Regions from separate parts of the Deinococcus misasensis DSM 22328 genome, predicted to be linked through region 1. Evidence: a T-box and tRNA genes for the amino acid it is inferred to sense, from the RefSeq annotation. Region 1 holds a T-box; the other holds one or more tRNA genes.
The links. The T-box of region 1 lies ahead of Q371_RS16170 (valine--tRNA ligase). A T-box ahead of a tRNA ligase gene usually reads a tRNA of that ligase, here a tRNA-Val.

Region 1 (3,408 bases):
TTTGCATGCGGGCCACCCAGAAGAACAGGATGTCGTAACCGGTCACGAGGACCTGGGTGGGGTAGAACTTCTGGAAGTCCTCGTCTGCGGTGTCCGGCCACCCGAGGGTCGAGAAGGGCCACAGGTTGCTGCTGAACCACGTGTCAAACACGTCAGGATCGCGTTTCAGGTTGAGGTGGCTGTAACGGGGGTCCTGATCGCAGTCAAGGTCGGGGTTTTCAGCATCAGGAACATAGATGTTTCCCTGATCGTCGTACCAGACGGGAATCTGGTGGCCCCACCAGAGTTGACGGGAAATGCACCAGTCGCGGATGTTTTCCAGCCAGTCGCGGTTCACTTTGGTGTAGCGCTCAGGGTAAAGGGTGATTTCTCCCTTATCGAGGCCCTCCAGCACAGACTGGGCCATGCTTTCCATGCGCACAAACCACTGCTTGGAGATCATCGGCTCAACGGCCACACCTGTGCGCTCTGCAATGCCCAGAGCGGTTTCATGGTCTTTCTCTTCGAGGAGGTCGCCATTTTCGGTGAGGTCTTTGACCACGGCTTTGCGGGCTGCGAAGCGCTCCATATTCCGGTAAGCCTCTGGGACAAGGTCACTGGTCAGGTTGCCGTTCCAGTCGATCACGCTGGGACGGGCAAGGTTGTGACGCTCGCCAATTTCAAAGTCGGTGGGGTCGTGGGCTGGGGTGATTTTCAGGGCTCCCACCCCGAAATCCCGCTCCACGGCTTCATCGGCAATGATGGGGATGTAGCGGTCGGTCAGGGGAATGCGGGCTTTCTGACCGATCAGGTGCTGGAAGCGCTCGTCTTCAGGGTGCACGGCGATGGCCTGATCCGCAAAGATGGTCTCGGGACGCACCGTAGCGATACGGATTTCTCCGGCTTCCCCGTTGCTGGGGGCCAGAGTGCTGTCCTGAAGCTTGTAGGACAGGGTGTACATCTTGCCTTTTTTGACTTCGCGTTTCACTTCGAGGTCAGAAAGGGTGGTTTGCCCAACGGGATCCCAGTTGACAATCCGTTCGCCCCTGTAAGCCAGACCTTCGTGGAAAAGCTGAATGAACTGCTGGCGCACGGCTCTGGAAAGGCCTTCATCCATGGTGAAACGCTCTCGGGTCCAATCACAGGACACCCCGAGGGTTTTGAGCTGGTTGACGATTTGCCCACCAGACTGTGCCTTCCAGTCCCAGACTTTTTCAAGGAACTTCTCACGTCCGAGGTCAAAACGGTTGATGCCTTCAGCAGCCAGTTGCTTGGTGACCACCCACTGGGTGGAAATGCCTGCGTGATCGGTTCCGGGAAGGAACAGGGCTTCATAACCTGCCATGCGCTTGTAACGGATCAGGGTGTCAATCAGGGTGTTGTCCAGCGCATGCCCGAGGTGCAGGTTTCCGGTGACGTTGGGTGGAGGAATCACAATGGTGAACGGGGGTTTTCCGCTGGTGGCATCGGCGCGGAAGGGTTCGTCGCCCCATTTCTTGACCCATCTGGGCTCGATGGCCTGGGGTTCGTAAGCTTTGGACAGTTCCTTCATAAGACCTCCTTGATGTGAAACCACAACATCTGAAACCAAAAAAAACGCCTCATCCGACAAGCGGACGAGACGTGAAAAGACACATTCCCGCGGTACCACCGCAATTCCCTGCCAACGGCAAGGCACTTGAACAAAGCTGTCTCGGGCTGACCCGTGCAGGTCTACTGGTGCCATTTCAAACCGCAAACTGGCACGTTCTTCTGCATGCTCCGGGGCGACCTTCCCCGAGTGGCCTCCCAACCCCTTTTCAGCTTCCGGGGTCTCTCTGTTGAGCGCCACCTCTCGGGTACTCTTCCCCATCAAGGCGTTTTTGAGTATAGCAAAAAGGGGTGCAGGGCACATCAAGAGGTTGGCTTATTCAGGCAAACCTTTCAGAACAAACTTTGCTTGCCTCTGGAAAGCAGCCAGCCTTTCTTGTTTTTGTTCACGCACTTCAAACCCGAGGTCAGGGACGTACAGGTGAATCCAGCCTTTTTCCAGACCTGTCCGTATTGCAACACCGGATAATTGGGGTTCAGAGCAGTGTCTCCATGGCAAATCCGCATGGACTTTCCAACAGAAGCCATGGCAAAAGCGTTTCCCCAATCCAGATCGCAATTCTGAGGTCTGGGCGGAATGGGAGCTGTGTTTTGCAAAAGATCACAACGCAACTCGTTTTCATACAGCATGCAGTGGATGTTTTTGGATGGGGTCTGGAACCCTTCAAAGCTCTGGGCCAGAGCCAGTCCACCTGTGCCGATCAACAATGCCATCAGGAATTTCATGGGTCACCTCAAGAAGGGTTGTAGTTCTTCCAGAGCATACAGTTCATGAAGCCCACGCACCTGACGCACGTCACTGACAGGGGCAACGTGACCAAAACGGTTGAGCCAGACGGCTGCAATCCCAGCTTTTTGGGCAGCTTCGACATCCTTGGCATGGTCATCCCCGATCATCAGGGCCTGATGGGGCAAACAGTTGGCCCGTTCCAGCGCAATCTGGTAGATCCTCGGGTCGGGTTTGCCAAAACCAAATTCATCGGAGAGCACCCACACATCAATGAAGTGGTGGATGCCAAGGGTTTGCAGTTTCTCGGTTTGTTCTTCCAGCGAGTTGTTGGAAATCACCCCGATTTGCACCTTGCCATGCAGCTTGGTCAGCAAGTCATGGGTGCCTTCCAGCAGCATCCGAGACTCCAAAAAAGCCTGCCGATATTCGTCTTTCAGGCGTTCCGCCACTGTGTCATTGACTGTTCCACATTCTTCCAGAAGCAATTCAAAACGCTTCTTGCGGGCCTCATGCAAATTGAGGAGGTTGGGAACCACATAACGGTCATGGACCTCCTCCAGAATGGATTTGTGGCGTTTCTTCAGGTGATCCATGGGGACTCCATGAAACTCTGGTGTGCGGTGGTACACATGGGCAAAAGCAGCTTCCATGCTGTTGAAGTGGTCGAAAAGGGTGTCATCAATGTCAAAGAAAACAGTGTGCAACATGCCTCACTTCATCACAGTTGAAGACCCTTCCTGTGGGTTTGTTGAGACATCCTGATGGTCAGGTCTGCAACAATTTGCTCAAGGCATCCACAGCAGGGTTTAAGCTGTGGCCTTTAACCTGAAATCATGGATTCTCTTCTCTTGATTGTTGGTGGTGCATTTGCAGGTCCCCTGCTGGTGATTCTCGTTTCTTCCGTCCTGAGCATCATCAAAGAACGACAGATGCTGCACAAAGAAGACTGAAAGTCACCTGATCATCCGTCCAATGCTGAAAACCCTTTGAGTGGTGTGTTGTGAAGCATCACATGTACAATTCCAGCAACTTCTGGTCGATCTCATCAATGTACCCGATGTCTTCACCAGACCAGAGGTGGATTTTCAGGGCTTCGGTGTTGGGTTCAA
Region 2 (3,408 bases), on a different contig from region 1:
CACCGTCAGGAGCAAGAGAACCCCGATCACCACCAGATCCGCAGTGCCCACACTCAGGATGCTGCCAAACAGGTAACTGAAGGCATCTGCGGTGTACTCCTTCTTCAGCCCCAAAAATAGCACACCCAGAGCCACCGACACAGCGAAGAAGATTCCGATTGCTGTGTCACCTTGCAGTTCGGTTTTTTCACGGAGGTAGGTGATGCCCAGACTGACCAGCACCGTGAAAGGCAAAGCCACCCAGAGCGGTGTCCAGCCAAGCAACAAGCCCAGAGACACCCCCCCAAAAGCAGCATGGGCCAGACCGTCGCCCAGAAAACTGAGGCCCCTCTGGACAATGAAGACCCCGTAGTAGCCGCACATCAAACCGATGATGATTCCGGCCATCAGGGCCCGTTGCAAAAAGGGGAGGGTCAGAAAATCCTGCACGATTTCCATCAGAGGGTCCTTTTGTGGTGGTGGCTGCCGTGACCGTATGCTCTGGACAGGCAATCTTCGCACAGGGCTGTGGAGGGATGACCACAACCGTACAGGGTGCGGTTCAGCACAATCACATAAGAGGCGTGGTAACGGGCCACATCAAAGTCGTGGGTGATCATGGCGATGGTGGCTCCGCTTTCCTTGCGGTAGGCTTCCAGCATGTGGTACATGTCCTTTTCGCCCAGAGCATCAATTCCAGTGGCGGGTTCGTCCAGCAGAATTAAAGAAGGTTTACGCACCAGAGCGCGGGCCAGATAGACCCTCTGGAGTTCTCCTCCAGAAAGCCTGCCCAGAGGACGCTCAGCCAGACGGTCTGCACCGACACGCTCCAAAGCTTGGGTGGCCAGTTTGCGTTCAGACGCCCGCAGGGGTCCCGGCCACGCCCTGCGCACCCCAGAGAGCACCAGTTCAATGGCCACCGCTGGAAAAGAGCGGTCAAAGGTTTTGATTTGCGGCACATAGCCGATTTGTGTGGGCGAACTGCCGGGTTTTTTGCCCAGCACTTTCACCTCGCCGGCCTCTGGGGTCACCAGACCCAATAGGGTTTTCATGAAGGTGCTTTTGCCTGCGCCGTTGGGTCCCACCACCGCCAGAAAAGCCCCTGTGGGCACCTGAAGGCTGAGGTTGTCCAGAGCCACGAAGTCCCCAAAACGGACCCGCAGTCCCTGTGTTTCTATGGCCATCTCCTGCATCAAGAGTTCAGTGTACTCCGATTGGCTCTGGCAAGAAAGGTATTGATAGACATTTATCATTAAGTTTCTGGGAGCAGGAAAGAGGTGCAGGTCTTGACGAACTCTGGAACCTTTAATAAGATGTTTGAGCTTACGGCAAGGGTAGTTAGCTCAGCGGTAGAGCGTCCGCCTTACAAGCGGAGGGTCGGGGGTTCAAATCCCTCACTGCCCACCAAATCAAAAGCGTGCCAAACACAACAAATCCCCTCAGAATGCTCTGGGGGGATTTGCTTTGACAGCCATCATGCAGCGATGCACTTTTTGAGCAGGAGTGAAGATCTGGAAAAACCTTTTCTGAAATTGCACCTGAGTTGATGTTTTGATGGAAGGTGTGTTCGACAATCTGAACTTTCCAATCAATCACAATCAGAAAGTAGACAAACCTTACATTGCAGTCAGGGCCAGATGTTGGAATTGCTCTGGCCCTTTGAAAGGAAAAAACATGAACAAAACCCCAGTTTTTGCCCTGCTTCTTTTGTTGGCTTCCTGTGCTCAAACTCCTGTCCTTGAAAGCCAGGATGCATCTGTGACAGAAGGTACACCTTTGCAAGTGCAGACCCACACCATCAAGCTGACTGGAACAGACTCTGTGAACGTCACCCCCACCGAATCCATCAAACCACAAGCTTGTTATGACATGAATGGAAATGGCCAATGCGATGATTTCCGCAACAACAGCATTTCTGCACGCAAATTGGGGGTCAATGCTTCATCAGAAGTGGTTTACCGCGAAAAATTCAGTTGTCGCACGGCTGTGCCTTGCAACTTCTCTGTGACCCGTTCCACTGGAGGGACAATCACAGTCACGGTCAATGCCGAGTACACAGCACCTGTGGCCAGTGCAGGAGTGACTTTGCAAGGTTCTTATACCTGGAACACCCAGGTTGGTGCAAGCATCAATTTGAACCCCTACACCTGTGCAGAGTACCGGGTGGTGATGAATTATGACAACACAAGAGGAGATTATTCTGCAGACTTCTACGAGGAAGGCTTGATTGGAACGTATGGAGGGGTGTTCATTGGCAGGTTCAACATTCCTGGCAAATCCTGGAATGTGAAACGACCCACCATCGAAAACAAAGGTTTCTGGAGTGTTCGCTGCTGAATGGGCCACCTGTATCAAGAAACCCTCTGGATCAACCAGAGGGTTTCTTTGATGTGACGCCATCCATCGCTCAAATTTGATGAAAGCACAGGCAGTCTTACTTGTCTTCGTCCTCGAATTTGCCTTTGATGGAGTTGTTGGCTGTGGTCGCCACCACATCGTTGGTTTCAAGGTTGTAGCGGATCACCTCGGCGGTCAATTCCTCTTTGCCTTTGGTGGATTTCGCAGGATTCTGTGCCGTCCCACGCAAGATCGCCACATTGTCCTTCTCGCTGTACTCCACCTCTTCCGCAGAACTGACCCGGTCTCCGCTGTTCAGCTTCACGCTGCCCTTCATGACGGTGGTGTTCTTGTCCACATCCACCACCAGAGTCTGGCTGCTTCCGGTCAGTTTGCCGTCTTTCTGTTCCCGCTCGAATGTGATGGGGCCTTCGACTTTGGCCTGTCCGTCTTTCTCGTCGTAGACCAGTTTGCTGCCCGAGAGGAGGGTTTTGCCTTTGGTGACTTTGATGGCTCCAGCTTCCGCTTTGGGCGTGAGCTTGGGGCACCCAAAGTCGTCTTCTTCTTCGAGGGAGGCTGCACCACCGGACATTTCGAGGTGTCCGTCTCCGCCTTCTTTTTTGTCCATGACGGCCAGAGGGGCTTTGATCTGGTTGTCGTCAATGGTGGTGAGCACCGACGCTTCAGAAGGGTCAAAGAAGATGCCTCGGGTGGTCTCATCGGGATTGCAGAACAGGGCAAGGCCCGAGTCGTCGGGGCCTCGTTTGCTCATCACAATCAGTTTGTCGTTGCGCTCCAGAGAAAACGTCGGTGCTGTGTCCTCTTCCTGAGCGAGGACCATGGCACCGACGGCAAACAGAAGCAGGGAGGTGATGCGCTGGATGGGTTTCATTGACATTCACCTTCCATGCTCGGCATTTTCAAACTTCAAGAAAGCGAGATGCCTTACTTGAACTGGGCTTCGGAGAATTCGACTTTGCCTTTGAACAGACGCACGGTGTTCTTGTCGGTGTTCTGTTCAAGGGTGCCCCCAGAGATGGTGGCTTTGGTTTTGGCATTGTAGCTCTTGGCGGGAGCACCCAGCACAATTGC

Region 2: it has a tRNA-Val gene. The T-box ahead of Q371_RS16170 (valine--tRNA ligase) is inferred to sense a tRNA for this amino acid. The anticodon was not compared.

The regions. Positions count from the first base shown of each region.
Region 1 is NZ_JQKG01000029.1:22,460-25,867, forward strand. It holds gene Q371_RS16170 (valine--tRNA ligase) at 1-1,531, opposite strand, end outside; T-box leader at 1,589-1,843, opposite strand; gene Q371_RS16175 (DUF6636 domain-containing protein) at 1,903-2,295, opposite strand; gene Q371_RS16180 (HAD family hydrolase) at 2,299-3,006, opposite strand; gene Q371_RS28095 (NUDIX hydrolase) at 3,308-3,408, opposite strand, start outside.
Region 2 is NZ_JQKG01000013.1:22,920-26,327, forward strand. It holds gene Q371_RS10030 (metal ABC transporter permease) at 1-438, opposite strand, end outside; gene Q371_RS10035 (metal ABC transporter ATP-binding protein) at 438-1,172, opposite strand; tRNA gene Q371_RS10040 (tRNA-Val) at 1,312-1,386, shown strand; gene Q371_RS10045 (hypothetical protein) at 1,738-2,316, shown strand; gene Q371_RS10050 (LptA/OstA family protein) at 2,414-3,208, opposite strand; gene Q371_RS10055 (LptA/OstA family protein) at 3,262-3,408, opposite strand, start outside.